DNA from 2 places in the Pseudomonas sp. GW822-FHT02G04 genome. Region 2 is predicted to be linked to the other one. Evidence: riboswitches for the same ligand, from Rfam matches in the RefSeq annotation. Region 2 holds a riboswitch; the other holds the start of a gene.
What was found. Region 2 has a riboswitch for cobalamin ahead of cobW (cobalamin biosynthesis protein CobW). Riboswitches for the same ligand answer to the same signal wherever they lie in the genome.
Positions count from the first base shown of each region.

Region 1: linked by a shared signal. The riboswitch ahead of cobO (cob(I)yrinic acid a,c-diamide adenosyltransferase) and the one ahead of cobW (cobalamin biosynthesis protein CobW) in region 2 are both predicted to bind cobalamin.

Region 1 is NZ_JBXANU010000022.1:96,217-110,827, reverse strand. It holds gene AC1RO5_RS23645 (OmpP1/FadL family transporter) at 1-1,215, shown strand, start outside; gene AC1RO5_RS23640 (glutathione peroxidase) at 1,305-1,856, opposite strand; gene AC1RO5_RS23635 (hypothetical protein) at 1,928-2,050, opposite strand; gene AC1RO5_RS23630 (MFS transporter) at 2,047-3,255, opposite strand; gene AC1RO5_RS23625 (MarR family winged helix-turn-helix transcriptional regulator) at 3,308-3,712, opposite strand; gene AC1RO5_RS23620 (adenosylcobinamide-GDP ribazoletransferase) at 3,835-4,569, opposite strand; gene cobC (alpha-ribazole phosphatase family protein) at 4,572-5,147, opposite strand; gene cobT (nicotinate-nucleotide--dimethylbenzimidazole phosphoribosyltransferase) at 5,144-6,199, opposite strand; gene cobU (bifunctional adenosylcobinamide kinase/adenosylcobinamide-phosphate guanylyltransferase) at 6,196-6,717, opposite strand; gene AC1RO5_RS23600 (cobyric acid synthase) at 6,843-8,294, opposite strand; gene cobD (threonine-phosphate decarboxylase CobD) at 8,291-9,283, opposite strand; gene cbiB (adenosylcobinamide-phosphate synthase CbiB) at 9,276-10,184, opposite strand; gene bluB (5,6-dimethylbenzimidazole synthase) at 10,181-10,831, opposite strand; gene AC1RO5_RS23580 (cobyrinic acid a,c-diamide synthase CobB) at 10,828-12,153, opposite strand; gene cobO (cob(I)yrinic acid a,c-diamide adenosyltransferase) at 12,150-12,761, opposite strand; cobalamin riboswitch at 12,843-13,076, opposite strand; gene AC1RO5_RS23570 (hypothetical protein) at 13,231-13,815, shown strand; gene AC1RO5_RS23565 (C40 family peptidase) at 13,927-14,463, opposite strand.
Region 2 is NZ_JBXANU010000001.1:248,640-263,250, forward strand. It holds gene AC1RO5_RS01190 (ABC transporter substrate-binding protein) at 1-781, shown strand, start outside; gene AC1RO5_RS01195 (DUF2970 domain-containing protein) at 788-1,015, opposite strand; gene metH (methionine synthase) at 1,191-4,901, opposite strand; gene AC1RO5_RS01205 (fatty acid cis/trans isomerase) at 5,057-7,342, shown strand; gene nfuA (Fe-S biogenesis protein NfuA) at 7,427-8,011, shown strand; gene cobM (precorrin-4 C(11)-methyltransferase) at 8,177-8,923, opposite strand; gene AC1RO5_RS01220 (cobalamin biosynthesis protein) at 9,006-9,419, opposite strand; gene AC1RO5_RS01225 (CbtA family protein) at 9,416-10,120, opposite strand; gene AC1RO5_RS01230 (CbtB domain-containing protein) at 10,132-10,323, opposite strand; cobalamin riboswitch at 10,446-10,673, opposite strand; cobalamin riboswitch at 10,829-11,043, shown strand; gene cobW (cobalamin biosynthesis protein CobW) at 11,146-12,213, shown strand; gene cobN (cobaltochelatase subunit CobN) at 12,217-14,611, shown strand, end outside.

The DNA of each region.
Region 1 (14,611 bases), on a different contig from region 2:
CAGATCTTCGCCAGTGGTTTTGCCATCAACGAACAAAGCATCAGCGGGATGGGTACAGGTTTTGCCGGGCGATCTTCCGCTGCCGACGACGCAAGCACCATTTTCGGCAACCCTGCCGGCATGTCTCGCCTCAAGCGCGAACAAGTGACCGGCGGTGCTGCACTGCTCGACGCACACACCGACATCAGCCACGCCAGCTCCCGCCCGAACAGCGGCAGCAACGATGGCGACATGGTTCCCTTGGTCGCCGTGCCGATGGGTTACTACGTCAAGCCAATCGATGACCATTGGGCATTCGGTATCGGCATGTACGCCCCGTTCGGTCTGGTGACCGACTACGAGAACGGCTTTGCCGGCCGCTACTTCGGCAGCAAGAGCGAAGTAAAAGTCATTACCTTGCAACCGACTGTCAGCTACGCCTTCAACGACAAGGTGTCGATCGGCTTCGGTCCGACCATCAACCGCATTGAAGGGACCCTGGAATCGAACCTGTCGATCACCCAGGCCGCACCGGACGGCAAGGTCAAAATCAAGGGCGACGACACCGCGCTGGGCTACAACATCGGTGTACTGGTTCAAGCCACTGACAGCACGCGCGTCGGCCTGACCTACCACTCGAAAGTGAAATACAAGCTCGACGGCGACACCAAGGTCAACTACAACGTCCTCGCGGCCGTGGGCCAGAACCCAAGCCAGAAGTACGATGCTTCGCTGGACCTGACCACACCTGAGTCGGTGGACCTTTCGCTCACTCACCAGCTCGACGACAAGTGGACCCTCTACGCAGGCAGCACCTGGACTCGCTGGAGCCGCCTGAAAGATATCACCGTCGAAAACAAAGGTGTGCCGGCCATCCTCAATGGCCAGTTCGGCACCATCACCGAAGAGCAGAACTGGCACGACACCTGGGCTCATGCCATCGGCGCGTCCTACCAGTTGAACAAGGAATGGGTACTGCGTACCGGCCTGTCCTTCGACCAAGCACCGACCAACAACGTCAACCGCTCCCCACGCATCCCGACCGGCGATCGCAAGATTTTCAGCCTGGGCGCCGGCTGGAGCCCGACCGACGATCTGACCATCGACGTGGCGTACTCGTACCTGCGTGAAGAGTCGGTCAAGGTCAACAACAGCAACAACCGTGGCCAGAGCTACAACGCCAAGTATGAAAACTGGGCGAACGGTTTCGGTGTAGGCGCGACCTACCGCTTCTGATAATTCACGGCGAACCTGAACCCCTCGCCGCCTGAATTGAAAAAGCCCCGCACTCTTGTACAGAGGCGGGGCTTTTTAGTGCGCGTCGATCAGGGTTTCGAGGCCAGGGCTTTCTCCACCGCCTCGATGAACTCGGGATTGTCGGGCTTGGTCAGACTGGAGAAATTGGCGATCACATTGCCTTGGCGATCGACCACGTATTTGTAGAAGTTCCACTTCGGCGAACTGCTTTGCTCGGCAAGGACCTTGAACAAATGCGTGGCCTCATCGCCGCGGACTTTCTGCGGTTCGGTCATGGTGAAGGTCACGCCATAGTTCACGTAACAGACCTTGGCAGTCTCTGCGCCATCCTTGGCCTCTTGTTTGAAGTCATTGGACGGAACACCGACCACTTCAAGCCCTTGATCCTTGTAACGCTGATACAGCGCCTCAAGGCCTTTGAACTGCGGGGCGAAGCCACAGAAACTCGCAGTATTGACCACCACCAGCGGCTTGCCGGCGAAGCGCTGGCACAGATCGATGGATTCCTTGGCGCGCAGCTTCGGCAATGAGCCCTGCAACAGCTCCGGGCATTCTGCTGCCTGAGCCAGCCCGGAAAAAACCGTCAGCAACGCGGGAACTGCAAGCCAGCGCATCGGCATGTCGGTGCATCCTTGAGCAATCGTCAGAAAGCGAAACTACTCGCCTTCGCCGCTCGCTAGCAAGCAGCTCGCTAGCAAGCACCCATGCCCAGCTGCATCAATGCCAGCCCACCCTGATGCCAGCCCCACCAAGCCAGGGCCAGCAGCAATACGCCGACGGCGATGGCAGCCATCCGCGGCCAAAGACTGTTCATGCGGCACTTACCCGGGTTTGCAGGCGCGCCACCGGTTGCTCGCGCACTGGCCAGTTCAGGGCTGCGGCCATCAGACTCAATAGAATCGCCACCTGCCAGATCAAGTCGTAGCTCCCGGTTCGGTCATACACCACCCCGCCCAACCAGCCGCCGAGGAACGAGCCCAGTTGATGGAACAGGAAAACAATCCCACCCAGCATGGACAGATTTCGGACGCCGAACAAGGTTGCCACGGTGCCGTTGGTCAAAGGTACCGTCGACAACCAGAGAAAGCCCATCGCCATGCCGAACAAGTAAGCAGTGACCTGAGTGACCGGTGCCCAGAGGAACAGCGCAATCACCACCGCCCGCAATAGATACAAACCAGTGAGCAAGCGCGGCTTGGACATCCGCCCGCCAAGCCAGCCCGCCGTATAAGTACCGAAGATATTGAACAGCCCGATCAGCGCCAGCACCGTGGTGCCGACAGAGGCCGGCAGGTGTTGGTCCACCAGATAGGCCGGCAGGTGCACACCGATGAACACCACTTGAAAACCGCAGACAAAAAAGCCGAACGCCAACAACCAGAACCCCGAATGGGAGCAAGCTTCACGCAGCGCTTCAGAGAGTGTTTGCTCATGCCCGAGCACCGGCAGCGGCTTGTCTTTAAGCATGCTCACCAACGGCACGATCAGCGCCACCAGCAGGCCCAGCACCAGCAATGCCGCAGACCAGCCAAGCCAGCCGATCAGCCCTAGCGTACCGGGCAACATGGCGAATTGACCAAAGGAACCGGCGGCACTGGCGATCCCCATGCCCATGCTGCGCTTTTCCGGCGGCACAGCACGACCGACCACGCCGAGGATCACCGAGAACGAGGTGCCGGACAGGCCGATACCGATCAACAACCCGGCGCTCAAGGACAAGGTCACCGCCGAATCGGACAAGCCCATGAACACCAGACCCAAGGCGTATAGAACACCACCGATCAACACCACCTTCGCGGCACCAAAGCGGTCGGCCAATGCGCCGGTGAACGGCTGCGCCAGGCCCCAGATCAGGTTCTGCAGGGCAATGGCGAAGGCGAACACTTCGCGGCCCCAGCCGAACTCGGCACTCATCGGCGCCAGAAACAACCCGAAGCCGTGTCGCACCCCCAGGGACAACGCCAGAATCAGCGCACTGCCCAACAGCACCCAACCGCACGTACGCCACATCGATGTCATTCTTGTTCTCCGGTAGCGGGTATATACCCGCTTAAGATCGAACAAACTGGCCTCAAGCCAGTTCGTCCAGCAGTTTCAGCAAGGTTTCACGCTTCTCGGCACCCAGACGGTCGATCAACCGCTGCTGCGCCGCTTCCCAGGCCGGCAAGGCTGCTGCCAGACGCTCGCGCCCTGTCTCGGTGAGCAGGACGATGCGATTGCGCATGTCTTCGCCCTCGACCAGCGTCACCAGACCTTCACCCTCCAGCACCCGCAGATTACGCCCCAGGGTGCTGCGATCCAGACCCATGGCCTCGGCCAGTGTCGAGATGCTCGGCTGATCCAGACGCTGCAGGTTACACAGCAAAGAATACTGGGCAACGTTGATCCCGAAGCCGTCGAGTGCGCCGTCGTAATGCCTGCTGACGCCACGAGCGGCGCGACGCAGGTTTGTGCACAAACATTGAGAAGGAAGCATGGTGCGTGTATATACCCGCGGTTAAATGAAAGCAAATTTTTCGACACATATTACTGTAGGAGCGAGGATTGCCCGCGAAAGCGTTTTACCTGCCACACCGCCTTCGCGGGCAATCCTCGCTCCTACAACATCAATGCAAGCCCCACCAGTAGCGCCACTTCCAGCAACTCCAGCAACGCCCCGGCAGTGTCGCCCGTCGTCCCGCCCAATCGCCGCATCATTACATGCCGCAACCAGACAAATACCACAGCTGCCAGTGCAAGCCCCCATACACCGCTGAGGCCCGCGATCAACACACAAGCCACGGCACTGATCACCAACACCTGTTTCCCGGCCAAACGCGGCAGATGGTCGGCCAGCGCCTGCCCCAATCCACCAGGACGCACGTAGGGTGTGCTCAGGAATAATCCCAACAGCGCGCTGCGAGCAATCAGTGGGACGATGATCAGCACCGCGCTGTGCTGCTGCTCGATCAACGCCAGCAACGCGGCGAACTTGAGCAGCAACACCAACACCAGCGTCACCACCGCGATCGGCCCGCTGCGTGGATCTTTCATGATCGTGAGAGTGCGTTCACGGTCGCCATAACCACCGAGCCACGCATCGGCGCTATCGGCCAGGCCATCCAGGTGCAACGCGCCGCTGAGCAACACCCACACGGTCAGCAGCAACGCCGCGTGCAGCAACAACGGCGCGCCCTGCAACAGCCCGTTCAGCGCCCACAGAATGGCGCCGAACAGCAAGCCGACCAGCGGATAAAACAGCAGCGACCGGCCCAATTCCTCGGGCGCCGGCATGCCCGGCAGGCGAATCGGCAGGCTGCTCAGAAATTGCAGGGCGATCCAGAACGGCAACATGATCAGATCGCTTCCCTTAGTAAGGCGCCGGATTCAACCGTCAATGAGAACAACGCGCCATGGCCGACCTCAACGTTGAGCAACTGTTCACGCGGCAATCCGCGCGCTTGCGCCAGCAACAATCGCATCACGCCGCCATGGCTGATCAGCAGGATTCGCTCACCCGCATAGGCCGCGTGCAGCCGCTCGATGGCCGCCAACACCCGTGTCGAAAAGTCGGCAACCGGTTCACCGTCAGGCGGTGTGAACGAATAAGGATCGGCCCAGAACAAGCCCAGCGCCTCGGCGCTGGTTTCCATCAGCGCCGCAGCGCTCTGCCCTTCCCAAGCGCCGAAGTGCAGCTCTTGCAGATCCTTCTCCAGTTGCACCGGCAACCCCAGTTGTGCCCCAAGCTCTTCAGCAAAGCGTGCACAGCGCTGCAACGGCGAGCTGACCAAGCGATCCCAAGGGCCCTGCTCGACCACCGCAGCGCGCATCTGCTCCCAGCCCTTGCCGGTCAGCGCGTCGTCGAGACTGCCGCGCAGGCCGCCACCGAGCTCGGTTTCGCCATGACGCAACAGGTCCAGGCGCAAGGTCATGCCGGGCGATCCGCCACCGCGGCTTCGGCGAACGTCGCCATCTGCCCGTGCAGGTCGCAGGCCAGGCGCAGCAATGGCACGGCCAACGCCGCACCACTGCCCTCGCCCAACCGCAGGCCGAGATCCAGCAACGGTTCGGCGTTCAGGGTTTCCAGGACATGGCGATGACCCGGCTCGGCACCACGATGACCGAACAGCAACCACTCACGACAGGCCGGATTCAGACGCACCGCAACCAACGCGGCGACGCTGCAAATAAACCCGTCGACCAACACCGCGACGCCATCCTGAGCACAGGCCAGGTACGCGCCGACCAGCGCAGCGATTTCGAAACCGCCGAGGTTGAACAAGGTTTGCAGCACATCGCCACGCTGGGCGCCATGCAACGCCAAGGCGCGTTCGATGACCTGGGCTTTATGGCTGACACCCGCCGCGTTCAGGCCGGTACCCGGCCCGGCCAGGTGCACCACCGGACAATCGAGCAAGGCACAGGCCAATGCGCTGGCTGCCGTGGTGTTGCCGATGCCCATTTCGCCACCGATGAACAACTGCGCACCTGCTGCAATGGCGCGCTGCACACTGTCGCGACCAGCCTGCAAAGCGAGTTCGCCTTGGGCCTGAGTCATCGCCGGGCCCTGGACGAAATTTGCCGTGCCCGGGCCGATGTTCAGGTGACGCACACCCGGCAGATTCAACGACGGTGTAACGGTGCCGAGGTCGACCACTTCAAGGGACGCCCCCAACTGCCGCGCCAATACGCTGATCGCCGCACCGCCGCTGACGAAGTTGTGCAGCATCTGCCCGGTGACTTCCTGCGGAAATGCCGACACCCCTTCGGCGACCACGCCATGGTCACCGGCAAAAATCGCGATCCACAGCTGATCGAGCGTTGGTTTGACCTGCCCCTGCAACCCGGCCAGTTGCACCGCCACCGCTTCGAGTTGGCCAAGGGAGCCGGCAGGCTTGGTCAGTTGCTGTTGACGCGCCTGCGCCTGTTCGACCACTTGCGCATCGATTGGCTTGCACGGGTTCAGCCACCAGGAGTGAGTCATAACGCAGTTCCTTTCAAAGTCAGGGGCAGGCCGGCGACGGTCAGGACGACACGTTGGCAGCGCTCGGCCAAGGCTTGATGCAGCCAACCGGCTTCATCGACATAGCGGCGAGTCAATTCGCCCAGCGGCACGACACCCATTCCGGTCTCGTTGCTGACAAAAATGATTTCACCCGGCAACGACGCCAGGCAGTCCAGCAAGGCTTCGCGTTCGGCCGACAGGCGCTCGGCGCTATCGAGCATCAGCAGATTGGTCAGCCACAGCGTCAGGCAATCCACCAGCAGGCAACGGTCGACACCGGCGCTTTCGCGCAGTACGCGGGCCAGCTCCAGCGGTTCTTCGATCAACGCCCACTCAGCCGGACGGCGGGCACGGTGATGGGCCACCCGCTCGTTCATTTCACCGTCCAGGGGTTGGCTGGTGGCGATGTAGGTGACGTGAAGCTGAGTGTCTGTCGCCAGCTTTTCAGCCAGACGACTTTTGCCGGAGCGGGCGCCACCGAGGATCAGTTGCAGCATGGTTCATTCCTTAAAATCTTCGATGTAACGACGGGCCTCTTCGCGGGCAAGCCTCGCTCCTACACGGAATATGCGTTTCCCCTGTAGGAGCGAGGCTTGCCCGCGAAGGCATCCTCAAAATCACCTCAAAAACCACAGAGCTCACGCAACAGCGAGGTATCCAGATGCTTCTCCACCAGATCCGCCAACCGCTCGATATCGCGCTCGCGCAACCCGTGGTAATCCACCTCTTGCACCTCCTGCAAACCAGCCCAGCGCAACAGCGCACTGCACGCCGCCGGTGACTCGAACAGGCCATGCAGGTACGTACCGAAAATCTGCCCATCGGCACTTTGCGCGCCATCGCAGCGACCATCGTCCAGCTGCACGGCGGCGTTTTCCAGCCCCGGCCCGGTGGTCACGCCGGCATGAATTTCATAGCCGCTGACCTGCGCATCTTCCAGCGCCAGACGCCCACGTACATTACGCAACTGCTTCTCTTCTTCGAGCTGCGTTTCGAACGCCAGCAAACCCAAACCGGCACTGGAACCCGGCGCGCCTTCGAGGCCCAGCGGGTCACGCACCTGCTCGCCGAGCATTTGCAGACCACCGCAGATTCCCAGCACTTTGCCGCCGTAGCGCAAGTGCCGCGCGATCGCCGTGTCCCAGCCGTTGCTGCGCAGGTACGCGAGGTCGCTGCGCACGCTTTTCGAGCCGGGGAGAATTATCAGATCGGCCGGCGGAATCGCCTGACCGAGGCCGATGAATTGCAGGTCCACTTGCGGATGCAGGCGCAGCGGATCGAAATCGGTGTGGTTGCTGATGCGCGGCAGTACCGGCACCACCACTTTGAGCACTTGCTCGGCCTTGTCGGTCTGACGCTGATCGAGGCCGTCCTCGGCCTCCAGGTGCAGGTCCATCACATAAGGCAACACGCCGATCACCGGTTTGCCGGTGCGCGCTTCCAGCCAGTCCAGCCCCGGTTGCAGCAAAGCGATGTCGCCACGAAAACGGTTGATGATGAAGCCTTTGACCCGCGCCTGTTCGCTCGGCGACAGCAGCTCCAGCGTACCGACCAAATGCGCGAAAACCCCGCCGCGATTGATGTCGGCAATCAGCACCACCGGGCAGTCCACCGCCTCGGCAAACCCCATGTTGGCGATGTCGCCGGCGCGCAGGTTGATCTCGGCCGGCGAGCCCGCCCCTTCGACCATCACCAGCGGATACGCCGCGCTCAGCCGTTCATGGGAGGCCAGCACCGCCTGCATGGCGATGGCTTTGTAGTCGTGATACGCCACAGCATTCATGGTGGTAACGGCGCGACCATGGATGATCACCTGGGCGCCGGTGTCGCTGTTGGGTTTGAGCAGCACCGGGTTCATGTCGGTGTGCGGTTCGAGGTTGGCGGCTTGCGCCTGCACCGCCTGAGCGCGACCGATCTCGCCACCGTCGGCGGTCACCGCACTGTTGAGGGCCATGTTCTGCGGTTTGAACGGCACGACGCTCACGCCTTGGCGCGTGACCCAACGACACAACGCCGTCACCAGTGTGCTTTTACCGGCGTCAGATGTGGTGCCTTGCACCATCAACGTTGTCATGGGTTTTCCTTGGCATAGGTTTGCAGGGCTTGTTCGAGGCGCGACCAGTCCGTTTCATCCGCCGGCAAACCAAAGCGCAGGCTGCTGTTGTGGGTGAACAACCGCAGCAGAATGCCGCGCCGGGCCATGAATTCATGCAGCGCTTCGGCGCGATCGGTGATCAGCCACTGGAACAACGCGCAACCGCCCTGAGGCTTGAAACCATACTGCTCAAGCAGCAGCGCCAGACGCTCGCCGGCCTCGTCAGTGCGAATGCGCTGTCGGGTGTGCCCGTCCGTATCCGTCAGGCAAGCCTGGCCCAATACGCGGGTCGGCCCACTGACCGCCCAGGGCCCGACTTGCTCGGCCAGCAGTTTGAGCAACTTGCGCTCGGCCAGCACAAACCCCAACCGCACACCAGCCAGGCCGAAAAACTTGCCGAAGGAACGCAGCACGATCAAGCCGATCTGGTTGGCGAACGGCGCCAGACTCAAATGCGGCGTGTTGTCCATAAACGCCTCGTCCACCACCAGCCAACCACCGCGCTGGGCCAACCGCGCATGCCAATCCAGCAGGCGAGCCGGGGTCAGGCTCAGGCCTGTGGGATTGTTCGGATTGACCACCACCAGCACGTCGAGGTTGTCGAGAAAGAAATCGACTTCCGACTCCAGGACTTCACGCACGACGTAACCGTTGCGACGCCAGGCTTCGGCGTGTTCGGCGTAACACGGCGACAGCACGCCGACCTTGCCGGCCCGGCGCAAACGCGGCAGCAACTGAATCGCCATTTGCGAACCGGCCACTGGCAACACCTGAGCCGCACCGTAATAGTCGCAGGCGGCCTGCTCCAGACCGTCATCGGTTTCCGGCAGGCGTGCCCAGGCCCGTAGCGGGATGTCCGGGACCGGGAATGGCCAGGGCGCAAGACCACTGGACAAGTCGAGCCAATCGGCTTCGGCGATGCCGTATTCAAGTGCCGCCTTGCGCAACCGGCCACCGTGCTCAAGCATAGAACTCAGCCCCCACGCAGAGAATCAGCAGCCATAACCATACCCCGCGCTGGACCAATTGCCAGCCTCGGTCGATGGAATCGGCATCCGCCGGCACGCCTTCGCCCAACTGCGGACGTTGATGCAGCTCGCCGTGATAAATCGCCGCCCCGCCCAACTCGACCCCCAGCGCACCGGCACCGGCCGCCATCACCGGCCCGGCATTCGGGCTGTCCCAGGTCGGCCCCTGGGTGCGCCAGCATTTCAGCGCCAGTCGGGTTTTGCCCAACAGTGCATAGGTCAACGCCACCAAGCGTGCGGGAATGTAGTTCAGAACATCGTCGATTTTCGCCGCGGCCCAGCCGAAACGCTCGAAGCGTTCGTTGCGATAACCCCACATCGCATCCAGGGTGTTGCTCAGACGATAGAGCACCACGCCGGGCGCACCCGCCACGGCAAACCAGAACAGCGCGGCGAACACCGCATCGCTGCCGTTCTCCAGCACCGATTCGGTGGCGGCGCGGGCGACTTCGGTTTTGTCCAGCTCGCTGGTCTGGCGGCTGACCAGATAACCGACGCGTGTGCGCGCCTCAACCAAATCATCGCTGCGCAGGGCCTTGGCCACCGGCTCGACATGCTCGCCGAGGCTACGCATACCAAGGGCGCAATAGAGCGCGAGAATCTCGACGATCCAGCCAACGTAAGGTGCCCAGGACAGCGCGGTGATCAGCAAGGTCAGCGGCACAACCGCCATCACCCAGGCCGTCACACCATGACTGCGCCAGCCGCGGCCAGCGGAGTTGAAACGTTGTTCGATGCGATCGGCAAAACGACCGAACGCCACCAGCGGATGCCAGCGTTTGGGTTCACCCAGCAGCGCATCCAGCGCGACCGCAGCGACACTCAACAACGCCACACTCATTGACTCACTCCCCAATAATTTTCATACAGCAACTCGTTGAGCGGACGCGCTTGCGCCCAGCCTTCGAGTACCAGCATCGGCGCTGGATAGAATTCCTTGACCGGCCCCAGGCAAAGAACGGCCAAAGGCTTGGCCCCGACCGGTAAACCCAACAGGTTCGCCAAGGCTTGCGGTTCGAACAGCGACACCCAGCCCATGCCCAGGCCTTCGGCGCGGGACGCCAGCCAAAGGTTCTGGATGGCGCAGGACAGCGAGGCCATGTCCATTTCCGGCAACGTACGACGGCCGAAGATATGCCGTTCGCGATCGTCCATCAGCGCGGCGACCAACACTTCGGCGCAGTCCTGAATACCTTCGACCTTGAGCTTCATGAATTCGTCAGAGCGCTCGCCGAGGGCTTCGGCGGTGCGGATGCGTTCTTCTTCCACCAGTTGCTGGATCTTGCCGCGCAGCGCCCGGTCGCTGATGCGGATGAATCGCCAGGGCTGCATCAGGCCGACGCTCGGTGCCTGGTGCGCGGCTTCGAGCAGGCGCCTCAGTAACTCGGGCTCGACCGTGCCGCCACTGAAGTGGCGCATGTCACGGCGTTCGCCGATGGCTCGGTAGACCGCATCGCGCTCGGCTTCGGAAAAGGCGTTTTCTGTCATGGCCTGCTCGCGATGGCGGCTTCACGATCGGGCGCCAACAACGCAGCAATCGCCGCCGGATTGGACGGAAAATAAAAGTGCACATAAGAGGCCGTCATCCGCCCCTCACGATAAACCGCCTCCGCCCCTCGCCCGCCATTGGGGCTCAGGCCACGCGCAATCGGCTCAAGCTCGGTGCTGGTCAGCGAGTGGTGATAGGTGTGCCCACGCAGCAAACCTTCGGGCAATTCCACCGCCTGCAAGGCCAACGCCGCCAGACGCTTCTGCATCACCGCATCACCGTTCAGCAAGCCAACCAGTTCAGCGCGAGCGCCCTCGACATCGGTCAACGAATCCAACAGGTACAGCATGCCGCCACACTCGGCCAGCAACGGTTTGCCCCCTGCGTGGTGATCGCGAATGGCGGTCAGCATCGGCGTGTTTTGTGACAACGCCACATGGTGCAATTCAGGGTAACCGCCCGGCAGATAAAGGCTGTCTGCCTCCGGCAACTCGCGGTCGCGGATCGGCGAGAAGAAAGACAACTCGGCGCCCATCGCCCGTAGCAGATCCAGGCTCGCGCCGTAGGTAAACGCGAAGGCTTCGTCCCGGGCCACGGCAATCCGCACACCGGCCAGCAACGGTTCGGCGGCGATCATTTCAGGCGCGGCGAACTCCACGGCCGGCGGCAACGCCACATCGCAGCTGCTGGCCAGTGAGGCGGCCGCTGCATCGAGGCGCAGATCGAGGTCATTCAGTTCGCTGGCCTGAACCAGGCCGAGATGCCGACTCGGCAATTCGATGCCGGTTTCCCGGGACAACGCGCCGTACCAGCGCAAGCCTTCTGTCAGGCTGCCTTCGAGCAATTGCGCATGACGTAGTGTGCCAACCCGGTTGGCCAACACACCGGCAAACGGCAAATCCGGCTGATAGCGCGCAAGCCCCAAGGCCAGCGCGCCAAAGGTCTGCGCCATCGCGGTGCCGTCGATCACGCCGAGCACAGGCACACCGAAATGCCGCGCAAGGTCAGCGCTGGACGGCGTACCGTCGAACAGTCCCATCACGCCTTCGATGAGGATCAGATCGGCTTCGCCAGCGGCTTCCCACAACAGCCGACGACTTTCCTGCTCGCCGACCATCCACATGTCCAGTTGATAAACCGGCGCACCACTGGCGCGCTCGAGAATCATCGGATCGAGAAAGTCCGGGCCGCATTTGAACACGCGCACCTTGCGCCCCTGATTGCGATGCAAACGGGCGAGCGCGGCGGTGACGGTGGTCTTGCCCTGACCGGAAGCCGGCGCGGCAATCAGTACCGCCGGGCAATGATGTGGTTGAATCACAACTCGACGCCTTTTTGCGCTTTGATCCCGGCCTGGAAGGCGTGCTTGATCATGCCCATTTCGGTGACGGTGTCAGCCAGTTCGATCATCTCCGGTTTGGCGCCACGGCCAGTGACCACCACATGCTGCATCGGCGGACGGGCCTGCAAGTCGCTGAGCACCTGATCGAGATCGAGGTAACCGTGCTTGAGGGCGATGTTCAACTCATCGAGTACCACCAGGCCAATCGACGGATCGCTCAACAGTTCGCGGGACACCGCCCAGGCAGCTTCGGCGGCCGCAATGTCACGCTGGCGGTCCTGGGTTTCCCAGGTGAAGCCCTCGCCCATCACATGAAAACGCACTTGCTCCGGAAAGCGCCGGAAGAACAGCTCCTCGCCGGTGCTGCTGCGCCCCTTGATGAACTGCACCACGCCGCACTGCATGCCGTGGCCCATGGAGCGCGCGAGCATGCCAAACGCCGAGCTGCTCTTGCCTTTGCCGTTGCCGCTCAGCACCAGCAGCAGACCGCATTCATTCGGCGAATTGGCGATGCGTTCGTCAATCACGGCTTTTTTGCGCAGCATGCGCGCCAGATGGCGTTCGTCACGATCGGGGGTATCAGTCATGGGGGAGCTCTCCGTTGAGGCTGGATAACGGCGGGCAGGCACAAGAATAGACGGCAAGAAGCCTGGCATCGCCCACCGTGATGCCGCTGAATGGATCAGGCCGGTCTCCGGGCTCATGAGCGGCGATTAGCCTGACTGCGCGCCTTCCCATGCCGAATTCGACACAGTGGCTCAAGACGCAGTCTTCACTCATTTACCGTTGCGGGGGCAGCGCCGGGATCGTGATCATTCTTCGCTGGAAGAAATCCACTCACCGGCTTCCCTGTTTCACTCTGTCGACCAAGGCCACAGAGCACCTGAAACAAGCCGCGAAGGTTAGAGGGTTGGGGGTGGAGCGTCAATTAAAGACAGGACGCCTTCCGGCGAATAACTGCCGTCGATCAATTATCTGACGCCAATCTTGTGCCACACTGCCAGCAGTGATATCAAAGAGCCACAACCTCATAACACAATAACAAGGGTGAGCCACATGCAAGGCATGATCATCAGCAATCCGAAGCTGGAATTCCTGCGCCCGGTGCTGGAACGCTGGTTTGACTGTATCGACCGCTACAACGCCGTGCGCGGCGATAACGATACACCTTACTGGTACGACGAAAACGCCAACCTCGGCCTGCTCTCTGCCGCGGCCTGGATGGCGGAAATGGTCACGCTGCAGCAAACACCAACGCGCAAACAGACCGAAGAAGGTGAACGTAACGCCCGCGCCGATCTGTTTATCGCCACCAGCGAAGAACGCGCATACCTGCAGGCCACCCAACGCTGGCCGCGGGTCAACAACCTGAACCTGACCCAGGCACTGGCGGACATCACCAGCGACGCGAAACGCATCAGCTACGCCAGCGACCTGAAACTCGGCTGCCTGTTTGTCGCCCCACAAAAAGCCCAGCACAGCGCCACCCCGGAAGAACTCCAGGACATGCTCGACGATCTGCAAAAGGAACACACCTGCGCGGTGGCCTGGTACTTCCCTTACGCCTACCGCAAGTTGCGCAATGAAGCCGGCAATTACCATCCGGGGATCGCCGTGTTGTTCAAGGAAGCCCGCGGCTGACGATCTGGTCGCCAAGCGAAAGCGTTTTACCTGCCATACCGCCTTCGTGGGCAAGTCGGATCGCCGCACCGCTCGCTCCTACAGCTCCGCCAGAACGATCAGGACAACCCCCTAGGGATTATGCGCCAAGTGCTCGGGTTGCAAGACGCGCTTGGCGCTCAGATAGGCTTTCTGCCAATAAGCTTTGGACAAGCTGTCCAGCTTGACCGTGCCGCCCGTAGCCGGCGCATGGACGAAGCGCCCTTCGCCGACATAGATCCCGGCATGGCTGACCTGGGAGCCGCCGTTGGTGGCGAAGAAGATCAGGTCGCCGGTTTGCAGGCCTTCCTTGCCGACGTTGGGAGCCTGCATGCCGATCATCTCGCGAGTGGAGCGCGGCAGGGAAATGCCTGCGACATCGCGATAGACGTAACCGATCAGACCGCTGCAATCGAACCCGGAATCCGGCGTGTTGCCGCCCCAGCGATAAGGCGTCCCCACCAGACCGAGCGCGCGAAACAGCACGTCTTCTGCGGCTGGGGAAAAGGCTTGGGAAGAACCGAAAACAATCGGCGCGCGAACCACCGGCGCAGGTGGCGGTGTGCGGCTGGCGCAGGCGCTGAGCAGCGCTGCGAAGAACATGAGTGCGAGGCGGGCCGACATCGTCATAAACAGAACATCCTGATCTGGCTGCGGCTTTTTTCTGCCACAAAGACAGAAAAGAAAACCGCCTGCGCAGAACGCAGGCGGTTTGCCATCAATAATAGATCAGGATTCTAGCGGCTACGCGGTAAACTTCAAGTAAGACTTTAACTTC
Region 2 (14,611 bases):
GGGCAGCGGCGTGAAGCTGTTTTTGGTCAACAACGGCCTGACCGCGGACCAGATGCGCCTGCTCAGTGCCCAGCCGGGCAAGTATCCCGACTTGCTGGGCAGCCTGGTGACCAACGATGAGGAGGGCGGCTACCTGATGCTCAAGGAGCTGATTCGCCTGCATCGCCCGGTCGAGCCCGGCCAGGTCATTGACCTGGTGGCCTTTTCCGGTCTGAAAATCACGCCGGCCGCGCAACTGCGGGAGAAGGGCATGATGCGGGCCTTGGCCGAACACCCTGAAGTGCGTTTGCGCCAAGTGGTCTATGGCGGCTGGAACCGTCAGCGCGCCTACGAACAAGCCAGGTTACTGTTCAAGCGTTACCCGCAAACCTCGCTGGTCTGGTCGGCCAACGATGAAATGGCCTTCGGCGCCATGCAGGCGTACACCGAAACGGGTGGCCAGCCCGGCAAGGACGTGCTGTTCAGCGCCGTCAACAATTCCCCGGCCGCCTTGCAGGCGCTGCTGGATGGCCGATTGAGCGCGCTGTTGGGCGGGCACTTCAGTATTGGCGGTTGGGCCATGGTGCAGTTGCATGATTACGATCAGGGCGTGGACGTCAGCCAGTACGGTGGGCGCGACCGGCAGATTCCAGTGTTGCAGTTGATCGATCACGCGCAAGCCCGGCGACTGCTGGGCATGAGTGCCACTCAGGATTACGGCGTGGATTTTCAAAAGCTCTCGGCCAAGGGACGACCGACGTCGTATCGCTACCCATTCAGCCTGCAAACCCTGATGCACTGAGCCGGCTCAGATCCCGGCTAGGTGCAGCACCAGTTTGACGATGCCGAACAGCGTCAGGGCGAACACCACCGTGAACAGAATCCCCAGAATCACAAAATGACTGGGTTTGCCGTGGGTGAAATCCCGGGCCCGGTTTTTCCCGCTCTGCACCCCGAATGCCGCCGCCATGACGCTGTGCAGCATCTGCCAGAAGGTCGGCGGTTTGTTGTTATTGTTGTCGACTGGATCGTCCATATATCCCTCGTCACGAATGTGTATGAGGCAAGCATAGACAACAGGCACGAACTCTGTGGGAGCGAGCCTTTGTGGCGAGGGGGCTTGCTCCCGTTGGGTCGCGAAGCGGCCCCAAAAATGGGACTGCTACGCAGTCCAACGGGAGCAAGCTCCCTCGCCACAAAGGGGAAGGCGGTTAGTTGTCGTAACCCAGGTTAGGCGCCAGCCAACGCTCGGTCACGCTCAACTCCTGGCCTTTGCGCGAGGTGTAGCTCTGCACCTGATCCTTGTCGATCTTGCCCACGGCGAAATACTGCGCCTGCGGGTGAGCGAAGTACCAGCCGCTGACCGCTGCCGCCGGGAACATGGCGTAGTGCTCGGTGAGGAACACGCCGCTGCGGCCGGCCTTGAGTTCTTCAGCTTCCGGGTCCAGCAGCTTGAACAGTGTGGCTTTCTCGGTGTGATCCGGGCACGCCGGGTAGCCCGGAGCAGGGCGGATGCCGGTGTATTGCTCTTTGATCAGCGCCTCGTTGTCCAGCGTCTCGTCCTTGGCGTAGCCCCAGTAGTCTTTACGCACTTGCTGGTGCAGCCACTCGGCGCACGCCTCGGCCAGACGGTCGGCCAACGCCTTGACCATGATCGAGTTGTAGTCGTCGCCCGCTTCCTGATAAGCCTTGGCCACTTCTTCGGCGCCGATCCCGGCGGTGGTGATGAAACCACCCACGTAGTCGGTCACGCCGCTGTCCTTCGGCGCGACGAAGTCGGCCAGGGAGAAGTTCGGCTTACTGTCGGTCTTGATGATTTGCTGACGCAAGTGATGCAGCTTGGCCAATGGCTTGCCGTCATCGCCGTAGACTTCGATGTCGTCGTCGCGCACCTGGTTGGCCGGCCAGAAACCGAACACGGCACGGGCGCTGATCAGCTTCTCGTCGATCAGCTTGGCAAGCATTTCCTGGGCATCGGCGTACAACGCGGTGGCGGCTTCACCGACCACTTCATCCTGCAGGATGCGCGGGAACTTGCCGGCCAGGTCCCAGGAGATGAAAAACGGTGTCCAGTCGATGTATTCGGCCAAAACCTTCAGGTCGATGTTGTCCAGCACCTTGGCACCGGTGAACGTCGGTTTGACCGGCTCATAGTTGGCCCAGTCGAACTGCGGTTTCTTGGCGATGGCCGCCGGGTAGCTCAGGCGCTCGGTGCGGGCGCTGCGGTTGGCGGTGCGCTCGCGAACGTCGATGTATTCCAGGCGGGTCTTCTCGACGAAACCGGCTTTCAGTTCCTTGGACAACAACTGCGTCGCCACGCCCACGGCGCGGGAGGCGTCGGTGACGTAGATCACTGCGTCGTTGCTGTACTTGGGCTCGATCTTCACCGCCGTGTGCGCCTTGGAGGTGGTCGCGCCACCGATCATCAGCGGAAGATAGAAGTCCTGACGCTGCATCTCGCGGGCCACGTGAACCATTTCATCCAGCGAAGGCGTGATCAGGCCGGACAGGCCGATGATGTCGCACTTCTGCTCCTTGGCCACTTGCAGGATTTTTTCTGCCGGGACCATCACGCCGAGGTCGACGATGTCGTAGCCGTTACAGCCCAACACCACGCCGACGATGTTCTTGCCGATGTCGTGCACGTCGCCTTTTACCGTCGCCATCAGGATCTTGCCCTTGGCTTCCGGTTTGTCGCCTTTCTCCAGTTCGATGAACGGGATCAAGTGGGCCACGGCCTGCTTCATTACGCGGGCAGATTTCACCACCTGCGGCAGGAACATTTTGCCGGCGCCGAACAGGTCGCCGACGATGTTCATGCCGGACATCAGCGGGCCTTCGATGACTTCGATCGGGCGCGCGAACGACAACCGCGATTCTTCAGTATCTTCAACAATGTGCGTGGTGATGCCCTTGACCAAGGCATGCTCCAGACGCTTGTTGACGTCCCAGTTGCGCCACTCTTCGGTCTCGGCTTCCTTGACGCTGCCGTCACCCTTGTACTTGTCGGCGATGGCGAGGAGGGCGTCGGTGCCTTCCGGGGTGCGGTTGAGGATCACGTCTTCAACGGCATCGCGCAGCTCCACCGGGATCTGGTCGTAGATCTCCAGTTGGCCGGCGTTGACGATGCCCATGGTCAGGCCGTTGCGGATCGCATACAGCAGGAACACCGAGTGGATAGCCTCGCGCACCGGGTTGTTGCCACGGAACGAGAACGACACGTTGGACACACCGCCGGAGCTTAGGGCGTACGGCAGTTCGTCGCGGATGTAGGCACAGGCATTGATGAAGTCCACAGCATAGTTGTTGTGTTCTTCGATACCGGTGGCCACGGCGAAGATGTTCGGGTCGAAGATGATGTCTTCCGGCGGGAAGTCGACTTCGTTGACCAGAATGTCGTAGGAGCGTTTGCAGATTTCTTTCTTGCGCGCTTCGGTGTCGGCCTGGCCGGCTTCATCGAAGGCCATCACCACCACCGCGGCGCCGTAGCGCTTGCACAGTTTGGCGTGGTGAATGAACTGCTCGACACCTTCCTTCATGCTGATGGAGTTGACGATGCCCTTGCCCTGGATGCACTTGAGGCCGGCTTCGATCACTTCCCACTTGGAGGAGTCGATCATGATCGGTACGCGGGAGATGTCCGGTTCACCGGCAATCAGATTGAGGAAGGTCACCATGGCCTTCTTCGAATCGAGCATCCCTTCGTCCATGTTGATGTCGATCACCTGGGCGCCGGCTTCGACCTGCTGCAGGGCGACTTCCAGGGCTTCGGTGTAGTTGTCTTCACGGATCAGTCGGGCGAACTTGGCGGAACCGGTGATGTTGGTCCGCTCGCCGACGTTGACGAACAGCGAACTGCGATCGATGGTGAAGGGTTCCAGACCCGACAGGCGGCAGGCCTTGGGAATATCCGGAATTTCACGCGGGGCGTAACCGGCTACCGCTTTGGCGATGGCTTCGATGTGGCCCGGTGTGGTGCCGCAGCAGCCGCCGACGATGTTGAGGAAGCCGCTTTGGGCGAACTCTTCGATGACCTTGGCGGTTTCCGCTGGCAGTTCGTCGTACTCGCCGAATTCGTTCGGCAGGCCGGCGTTCGGGTGCGCCGACACGTGGGTGCCGGCCTTGTTCGACAGCTCTTCCAGGTACGGGCGCAATTCGCGGGCGCCGAGGGCGCAGTTCAGGCCGACGGAAATCGGCTTGGCGTGGGCCACGGAGTTCCAGAACGCTTCGGTGGTCTGGCCGGATAGGGTGCGGCCGGAGGCGTCGGTGATGGTGCCGGAAATCATGATCGGCAGCTCGACGCCCAGCTCTTCGTAAACCCCTTGCACGGCGAAGATCGCCGCTTTGGCGTTGAGGGTGTCGAAAATGGTTTCGATCAGGATCAGGTCGGCGCCGCCTTCGATCAGGCCTTTGGTGGCCTCGGTGTAGTTTTCCACCAGTTCATCGAAGGTCACGTTGCGGTAGCCGGGGTTGTTCACGTCAGGCGACAGCGAGCAGGTACGGCTGGTCGGGCCGAGCACGCCGGCGACGAAACGCGGCTTGTCCGGGTTCTCGAGGGTTTTCGCATCGGCAATCTTGCGGGCCAGGCGTGCCCCTTCTACGTTCAGTTCGTAGGCCAGTTCTTCCATGCCGTAATCGGCCATGGAAATCCGGGTGGCGTTGAAGGTGTTGGTTTCCAGAATGTCGGCGCCGGCATCCAGGTAGGCTTTCTCGATGCCACCAATCACGTCCGGGCGGGTCAGTACCAACAAGTCGTTGTTGCCTTTGACATCGCTCGGCCAGTCGGCGAAGCGTTTGCCACGGTAATCCTGTTCCTCGAGCTTGTAGCTCTGGATCATTGTCCCCATGCCGCCGTCGAGAATCAGGATGCGCTCTTTGAGGGCGTGCTTGAGAGCTTGAAGGCGAACGCTGCGATCGGACATTTGGACTACTCGGTAAGGCCATGACGAAGGGCCGGGATAATAACAAACCTGCGTGCTTTTGGAGCATGTGCCGGTTTTGCATGAATATCGCTCATGTTGGTGCGCAGGCCAGACCGGTAGAATCGCGGCGTTTTCTCATGATCAGGACCAGGGATATGTCGTATCGCGTCGTCACCAGCCTATTGATGCTGTTTTTAAGCGGGGGCGCCGCTGCGCAAGGTCCGGACATTTCCTACGTTCGCGACATTCAACCGATCTTCACCGAAAAGTGCGTGGCCTGCCATGCCTGCTACGACTCCGCTTGTCAGCTCAACCTGGGCAGCGGCGAAGGGGCGGCCCGAGGCGCGACGAAGGCGCCGGTCTATGATGGCGAACGCAGCAAGGCCGCCGCGCCGACCCGGTTGTTTTACGACGCCTTCGGCAAACGTGCATGGCAGCAAAAGGGCTTCTACTCGGTGCTCGACGCCCAAGGCAGTCAGGCGGCACTGATGGCGCGGATGCTTGAGCTGGGGCACAAAACCCCGTTGCAACCCAATGCCAAGCTACCGGAAGACATCGTCCTGGGCCTGAACCGGGAAAACCTGTGCGCCATGCCGGCAGAGTTCGACGGCTACGCCAGCTCCCATCCGCAAGAGGGCATGCCGCTGGCAGTCACCGGCCTGACCGATCAGCAATACCAGACACTGCAGCGCTGGCTGGCCTCCGGCGCGCCGATCGACCAGCAGGGCCTGGTGCCCAGCGCCAAGGAGGCCTTGCAAGTGGTGCAGTGGGAAAACCTGTTGAATTCGCCGGGTGCCCGGGAGAGTCTGGTCGGGCGCTGGTTGTTCGAGCACTGGTTCTTGGCCCATATCTATTTCAAGGACGGCGAGCCGGGGCATTTCTTTCAGTGGGTACGTTCGCGCACGCCGACGGGGCAGCCCATCGACCTGATCAACACCCGCCGTCCGAATGACGACCCGGGCACCCAGGTCTATTACCGTCTGTGGCCGGTGCAAGGCGTGATCGTGCACAAGACCCACATCACCTACCCGCTGAGCGCGGCGAAGATGGCGCGGATCAAGAGCCTGTTTTACAACGGCAACTGGCAGGTCCACGCCTTACCGGGCTACGGGCCGGAGCGGCGGGCCAATCCGTTTGCCACGTTCGAGGCGATCCCGGCCCAGGCGCGCTATCAGTTCATGCTCGATAACGCCGAATACTTCGTGCGCACCTTTATTCGCGGCCCGGTCTGCCGGGGCCAGATCGCCACCGACGTGATTCGCGACAACTTCTGGGCACTGTTCCAGGCTCCGGAGCATGACCTTTACATCACCGACCCGAAATATCGCGGCCAGGCTACGCCGTTGCTGGCGATGCCGGGGCAGAACGATGACGTCGGCAGCGTCCTGAGCCTGTGGCACGACTACCGCAACAAACGTAACGAATATGAGGCCCTGCGCCGGGACAGCTATGCCGACTTGCCGGCGCCGAGCTGGTCGACCCTGTGGGCCGGCAATGACAACGCACTGCTGAGTATCTTTCGGCATTTCGACAGCGCCTCGGTGACCAAGGGCCTGATCGGCGACGTGCCGCAGACGATGTGGCTGTTCGATTACCCATTGCTGGAACGCACCTATTACCAGTTGGCGGTCAACTTCGATGTGTTCGGTAACGTGTCCCATCAGGCCCAGACCCGGCTGTACTTCGACCTGATCCGCAACGGCGCCGAGCAGAACTTCCTGCGCCTGATGCCGGCCAGCTCACGGGACAGCTATCTCGACGATTGGTACCAGAACAGCGGCAAGTTCAAGATGTGGCTGGATTACGAGGACATCGACAACGACAAGCCGACGGCGCTGACGCTGGACGAAAACGACCCGAAACGCGATTTCGCCTTGCAGTTGCTGTCCCGTTACGGCGAACTCAATGCCAGGCCCGATCCGATCAACCGCTGCGACGGCGCTTACTGCTCGCGGCCGAACATCGATCTGGCATTGCAGAACGCCGAACAGGCCCTGAGCCGCCTGACGTCGCGCCCGGCCGCCGGTTTGAAAGTCATCGATCAGTTGCCGGAAGCCACGATGTTGCGCATCGAGACCCCAAGCGGCAAGCGCGAGGTCTACAGCCTGTTGCGCAACCGCGCCCACAGCAACGTGGCGTTCCTGCTCGGGGAGTCGCTGCGTTATCAGCCGGGGCTCGACACGTTGACGATCTATCCGGGTGTTCTGAGCAGCTACCCGAACTTCATGTTCAACATCCCGGCCGGGCAAGTGCCCGCGTTCGTCGACGAGATGGAAAACGCCAAAGACGCTGCCAGTTTCGAGAAAATCGTCGAGCGCTGGGGCATTCGCCGCAGTCATCCGCAGTTCTGGCGGTATTTCCATGATCTGAGCCGATACATCCACGACACCGATCCGGTGGAAGAGGGCGTGCTGGACATGAATCGCTACGAGAATCTCTGATGGCTGCTTTCCCGACAAAAATACTAGGACTTTGTGCGGCGCGTCGATTGGCGTAAACTGCGTCCAAGCCTGCGAGGAGTTTCCATGACCGCTATTACCATTACCGACGCCGCCCATGATTACCTGGCTGATCTGCTGTCCAAGCAGAACACCCCGGGTATCGGCATCCGCGTCTTTATTACCCAGCCTGGCACCCAGTACGCCGAAACCTGCATTGCCTACTGCAAGCCGGGCGAAGAAAAACCTGAAGACACGGCGTTGGGGCTCAAAAGCTTCACCGCTTATATCGACTCGTTCAGCGAAGCGTTTCTGGACGATGCGGTAGTCGACTACGCCACCGACCGCATGGGCGGCCAACTGACCATCAAGGCGCCAAATGCCAAGGTCCCGATGGTCAACGCCGATAGCCCGGTCAACGAGCGCATCAACTACTACCTGCAAACCGAGATCAACCCGGGGCTGGCCAGCCACGGCGGTCAGGTCAGCCTGATCGATGTGGTCGAAGACGGCATCGCCGTGTTGAAGTTCGGCGGCGGTTGCCAGGGCTGCGGCCAGGCAGACGTCACCCTGAAGGAAGGCATCGAGCGCACCTTGCTCGAGCGCATTCCCGAGCTCAAGGGTGTACGTGACGTGACCGACCACACGCAGAAAGAAAACGCCTACTACTAAGTAAGGTGTTCGCTGCAGAAACGAAAAAACGGCACCCGTGAGTGCCGTTTTTTTTGATCGTTCCCACGCTCTGCGTGGGAATGCCTCAACGGACGCTCTGCGTCTGCTCTTGGGACGCGGAGCGTCTCGGGCTGCATTCCCACGCGGAGCGTGGGAATGATCATCTCAGGGTCTGTAGAGGTGCGCATGCCCCGCGCGATACAGCGACGACTCACTGAAGTGATCGCTGCCCAGCACCCGACCCACCAGAATCAGCGCCGTCCGGCGAAAACCCTTGGCCTGGACCTTCTGCGCAATGTCCGCAAGCGTCCCCACCACCCAATCCTGATCCGGCCAGGTCGCCCGGTGAATTACCGCGATCGGGCAGTCGGCGCCGTAATGCGGCAGCAGTTCGGCAAGGATCTTCTCCAGATGATTGACCCCCAGGTGGATCGCCATGGTCGCTCCGTGCTGCGCCAGGCTGCCCAGCTCTTCGCCAGCCGGCATCGCGGTCTTGTCGGTGTAACGGGTCAGAATCACGCTCTGTGACACGTCCGGCAGGGTCAGTTCGGCACCCAAAAGGGCCGCGCAGGCGGCGGTGGCAGTAACGCCGGGAACGATTTCGAAAGGGATGTCGAGTTCACGCAAGTAGCGAATCTGCTCGCCGATCGCGCCGTACAGGCTCGGGTCGCCGGAGTGCACCCGGGCCACGTCCTGGCCGTTGGCGTGGGCGGTCTTGATCAGCTCGACGATCTGTTCCAGGTGCAGTTCGGCGCTGTTGACCACCTGTTCGGCCCGGTGGCCTTCCAGCACGGCGGCGGGGACCAGGGAGCCGGCATAGATGATGACCGGGCAGCTACGAATCAGCCGCTGGCCTTTGACGGTGATCAGTTCCGGGTCGCCGGGGCCGGCGCCAATGAAGTAGACGGTCATCGTCGTTTCCTGTCAGAAATAGGGCTTGGGCATGCTTCAGATGAAGAATGCTCATGATCGAGGGCGGGGATTATCGGGGATTTTACGCGGCGCTGGCCAATGCCAGGGTGGCCTGGGCGTATTTTTGTCGTGGAATCAGCAACTTTGCCGGTGCCTGGGCCAGTTGTTCGGCCAGGGCCAGTGCGGCGCTTTCCGCCACGCCGTAGCAACCGGTGCGTTCAAACGCGATGTCCGAGTGGTGGCTCAGTTGCGCTTGATAGGCCGCCAATTGTTCGCTGCTGAAGTACATCAACGGCAACGCCAGCTGTTCGGCCAGTTCGATCAGCCCAGGTTCTTCGCGCTTCAGGTCGATGCTGGCCAAGGCCTTGATCTCACTGAGCCCGATTTGATGGGCCTGTAGCGCCTGATCGAGCAGCGCCCGCAGCGTGCTGACGGGGCAGCCGCGCTGGCAGCCCAGGCCGACCACCAGGGTCGGCGCTGCGCTGACGTCAGTCATGCGCTGTAATGGCCATCGCTTTTGCGGCGGAACAACCAGGCGCTGATCAGGCCCAGGGCCAGCCAGAACGCCACGTTGGTCAGCTGCGAAGCGATTTTGAATTGCGCTTCCAGGGCTTCCGGCGCCAGCATCGAATGGACTTCCGGTTGCGGTGCGCCGATCACATGCGGCACGGCCAGGATCGCCACGCCAAGGACTTTCATCAGCCAGTGACGGCTGAACACGATCAGCGCGATGCCGACGGCCGTGGACGCGGCAGTGCCGATCCACCAGATTTGCCGTTGCGCCAGATCAGCCGCGGCAGTGCCCGGCAACTCAGGTGGCAGGCCGAGGGTCGGTGCCAGCACGAACGTCGCATAACCGGCCAGGCCCCAGAGCAGGCCCTGAGAGGTTTTGGTCGGTGCGCGCAGGGTGTAGAGACCGGCGAGCATCAAGGCGAAACCGACGGCTACCACCAGGTTGCCGCCGGTAGTGGACAGCACGCGCTGCCAGCCGTCTTCCGGTTCCCAGGCTTCGGCATCGTGGGTGTGAGCGACTACGCCCGCGGCGTGCTCGTGGATTTCAACAGCGGCCGGCTCGGATTTTTCATAGGTCTCGGCCTGCAAAATCAGCGGGGCGACCCAAAAGCTTTGCAGCAGGGTCAATAGCAGGGCGGCCAGCAGCCCGGTGAAACCTGCGGTTTGCGCAATACGCTTGATCATCTCAGCAGGTCTCAATGGCACGGAAAGGCGGAGCTGTGACGGGTATCGTGCGCGGCGTTGTGCACCGCTTCGATGTGCGAGAAACCAGCGAAATACACAAGGCACGCGCCAAGGATCGACGCACACACGGCGGCGGTCAGGCGTTGAGTCAGGGTTGTGGTGGTGCTGGCCGTTGCGTGGCCGGTGCTGCTGATGATCGACATGGCGCTTCCCTCTGGTCTGTCAGCGGGTGAATAGAGCGCGAAAAAACCTCCGCACGCCAAGGGCTCGCAGAGATTTCGAACAGCGCCCGCCCACCGCGGGTTTGTTATTCAGTGAACGTAAAAGTCACTTTGTGTTGCGGGCCGGTCTCCGGGCTCGCGAGGGGCTGGGCTAACGCCGAAACCTGCAAGCATCACCTTCCCATGCCGTATGACCGGCACAGTGGATCTGACGCTTCACTCGCTTACCGTTGCGGGGGCAGCACCGGACTGACATGGCTTTAGAGTAAAGCACATGATTCACCGGTTTCCCGTTTCACCCTGTGAAGGGCACCCGTAACAAGGCGTGTAGGAGAGCATGGGCGAGGGCGGGGAGTCAATTGGCAAGGGTTCTCACCTGACACCCAATACCTGTGGCGAGGGAGCTTGCCCCCTCGCCACAGGCAAGCCCCCTCGCCACAGGTGATCGCATTCGCCGACAAGACATTGACCCGCCCCCACACGATGCGTAGCCTTGCGCTTTCGAGGTTCTTCGGCGTCTGCCGAAGCTAAGAAGGGAACGCGGTCGATGCCGCGGCTGCCCCCGCAACTGTGAACGGTGATGTTCGCTGCCACGCCACTGCAAACCCTGTGCAACGGGTTCGCGGGAAGGCGCAGCGAATGCCAGGCTGACCCGCCCGGCGCACCGTCAGCCAGGAGACCTGCCTCGACACAGATTCTCACTTTCAACCGGGCGGGGTGATCCGGTGGCGAACTCTTCAGGCACGCGCGCCCGCGTTGCCGGTTGTCGTCCCGTATGCCCGCCACCTTGCCAAAGGGCATCCGATGAAAACACTGGCCAAACTCCCCGTCACCATCGTTACCGGCTTCCTCGGCTCGGGCAAAACCACCTTGCTGCGGCACATGCTCGACAACGCCCAGGGTCGTCGCATCGCGGTGATCGTCAACGAGTTCGGCGAGCTGGGCATCGACGGCGAGATCCTCAAGCAATGCTCGATCGGCTGCACTGAAGAAGAGGCCAGCGGTCGCGTCTATGAATTGGCCAACGGCTGCCTGTGCTGCACCGTGCAGGAAGAGTTCTTCCCGGTGATGCGCGAGTTGGTTGCTCGCCGCGGCGATCTCGACCACATCCTCATCGAAACCTCGGGCCTGGCCCTGCCAAAGCCTTTGGTTCAAGCCTTCCAGTGGCCGGAAATCCGCAGCGCCTGCACCGTTGACGCGGTGATCACCGTGGTCGACAGCCCGGCCGTCGCGGCTGGCACCTTCGCGGCGTTCCCGGATCAAGTGGACGCCCAGCGCAAGCTCGACCCGAACCTGGACCACGAATCGCCGCTGCACGAACTGTTCGCCGACCAACTGGCCAGCGCCGACCTGGTGATTCTCAACAAGGCCGACCTGATCAGCGCCGCAGACCTGGCCCGCGTGCGCCTGGAAGTCGCCGAAGAGCTGCCGCCGGCGGTGAAAGTCATCGAAGCCAGCAGCGGTCGCCTGCCACTGGACGTGTTGATCGGCCTCGGTGCCGGTTCCGAAGAACACATCGACAGCCGCCACAGCCATCACGATCATCACCATGAAGGTGAAGACGATCATGATCACGACCATGACGCGTTTGACTCCATCTCCATCGAACTGCCACAAGCCGACGAAAGCCTGTTGATGGACGCGCTGACACAACTGGTGGTGCAGCACGGCATCCTGCGGGTCAAAGGTTTCGCAGCGGTGCCGAACAAGCCGATGCGCCTGTTGATTCAGGGCGTGGGCACGCGTTTCGACAAGCACTTCGACCGTCAGTGGGGCGCCGAGGAGACACGCACCACCCGTCTGGTGTTGATCGGTCAGGCGCTGGACGCCGTTCAACTTGAAGCGCAATTGCGCGCTGCGCTCAGCGTTTAACCCATGCACCTGCTCAGGACCCAGCCCGGCGGTTTCGTGTCGGATGACAACATTGCCGACCTTGGACAAACCCCCGCCGAGCTGGTGATCCTGTGCAGCGGCGATTCCAGTCTGGCGTTGCTCGCCGAGGCGGCGCAGCAGCTGCCCGACGATTACCCGAGCCTGCGTCTGGCTAACCCGATGCAGGTGCAGAATCACGCCTCGGTGGATCTCTACGTTGATGAGGTGTTGCGCCACGCCAAGGTGATTCTGATCTCACTGCACGGCGGCATCGCCTATTGGCGTTACGGCATCGAGCGTCTGGTGGAATTGTCCCAGCGCGGCGTGCAGCTGATTCTGGTGCCGGGCGACGATCGTCCGGACCCGGAACTCAGCGACCTGAGCACCGTGCCCCCCGAAGACCGCGACCGGCTCTGGCACTTCCTGCGTCAGGGCGGCATGGCCAATGCGCTCGACCTGTTTCGCTGCCTCGCCAGTCGCTGGCTGGGTCGCGACTATCCATGGTCCGAGCCGCAAACCCTGCCGCGCACTGCGATCTACCACCCGCAAAAAAGCCCCGCGCACCTTCAGGATTGGCAAGCCGACTGGCAGGCTGATCAACCGGTGGCGGCGGTGTTGTTTTACCGCTCGCACTTGCAGGCGGCGAACACCGGTTTCATCGATATTTTCTGCCAGCGTTTGCAGGTGGCGGGGCTCAACCCGTTACCGATTGCGCTGGCCAGTCTGAAAGAGCCCGGCTGCCTGGCGGTGGTCGAGGATTTGCTGGATGAAGTCGAGGCGGGGGTGATTCTGAACACCACCGGTTTCGCCCAGTCCAGCCCTGAAGCGCCGCACCTGCGGCCGTTTCGTCGCAACATCCCGGTGATTCAGGCGATCTGCGCCCAGGACAATGAGCCCGGTTGGCGTGCCAGCGAGCAAGGCCTCGGTCCCCGTGACTTGGCGATGCACATCGCACTGCCGGAGCTGGACGGGCGAATCATCAGTCGGCCGATCAGCTTCAAGGATTTGGCGTGGCGCAGCGAGCGCAGTCAGTCCGATGTGGTTTGCTATCGACCACAACCGGAACGCATGGATTTTGTCGCTGAACTGGCGCGGCGCTGGATCGATCTGGCGCGGCTGCCCAACAGCGAAAAACGCATCGCCCTGATCCTCGCCAACTACCCGACTCGTGATGGGCGCATCGGTAATGGCGTCGGTCTCGACACCCCGGCCGCGGCGCTGAACATCCTGCGTGCCCTGTACGCCGAAGGTTATCCGTTGCCGGCCGAGTTGCCGGACAGCGGCACCGCGCTGATCCAGCAACTGCTTGGTGGTGTCAGCAATGACCTGGACACCATCGATCAACGTCCGTGCCAGCAAAGCCTGGCGCTGGATGATTACTTTTTGATGTTCAACGCACTGCCCGAAGCCAATCGCGAGGCGGTGCTGCAACGTTGGGGCACGCCCGAAAGCGATCCGATGTTCCGTGGCGGGCGAATGATGATTGCCGGATTGCGCTTCGGCCTGACCTTCGTCGGCATTCAACCCGCGCGGGGTTATCAGGTTGACCCGAGCGCGGTCTATCACGACCCGGACCTGGTGCCGCCCCACGGTTATCTGGCGTTCTACTTCTGGTTGCGCAACACCTATGGCGCCCACGGCGTGATCCATGTCGGCAAGCACGGCAACCTCGAATGGCTGCCGGGCAAGGGCGTCGGATTGTCGGAAAACTGCTGGCCCGACGCGCTGCTCGGGCCGCTGCCGAACATCTATCCGTTCATCGTCAACGACCCGGGCGAGGGCGCCCAGGCCAAGCGCCGTACGCAAGCGGTGATCATCGATCACCTGATGCCGCCGCTGACCCGCGCCGAAACCTACGGCCCGCTGCGCAATCTCGAATTGCTGGCCGACGAATATTACGAAGCGCAGTTGCTTGATCCACGCCGCGCCCGGGAACTGCAGCGCGACATTTTGCAGCTGGTGCGCGATACGCACATTGACCGTGAACTGCAACTGGACGAGCAACTCGACAGCGATGCCGACGCGGCGATCTGGTTGCCGCGCCTGGACACCTACCTGTGCGACTTGAAGGAGTCGCAGATTCGCGATGGCCTGCACGTGTTTGGCGAATCGCCGACCGGGCAATTGCGCATCGATACCTTATTGGCCTTGCTGCGCATTCCTCGCGGCGACGGCCGTGGCGCGCAATCGAGCGTGCTGCGGGCACTGGCCAAGGCGTTCGAGCTGGGCTTCGATCCGCTGGATTGCGTGTTGGCTGAGCCTTGGAACCGTCCTCGGCCGGATGCCTTGCAGTCGATCAGTGATGAGCTGTGGCGCACGGCGGGGGATACTCGTGAGCGTCTGGAACTGTTCGCCGCGCAACTAATCTCGCGGACGTTGAATGCCGAGCCTGGCCCGT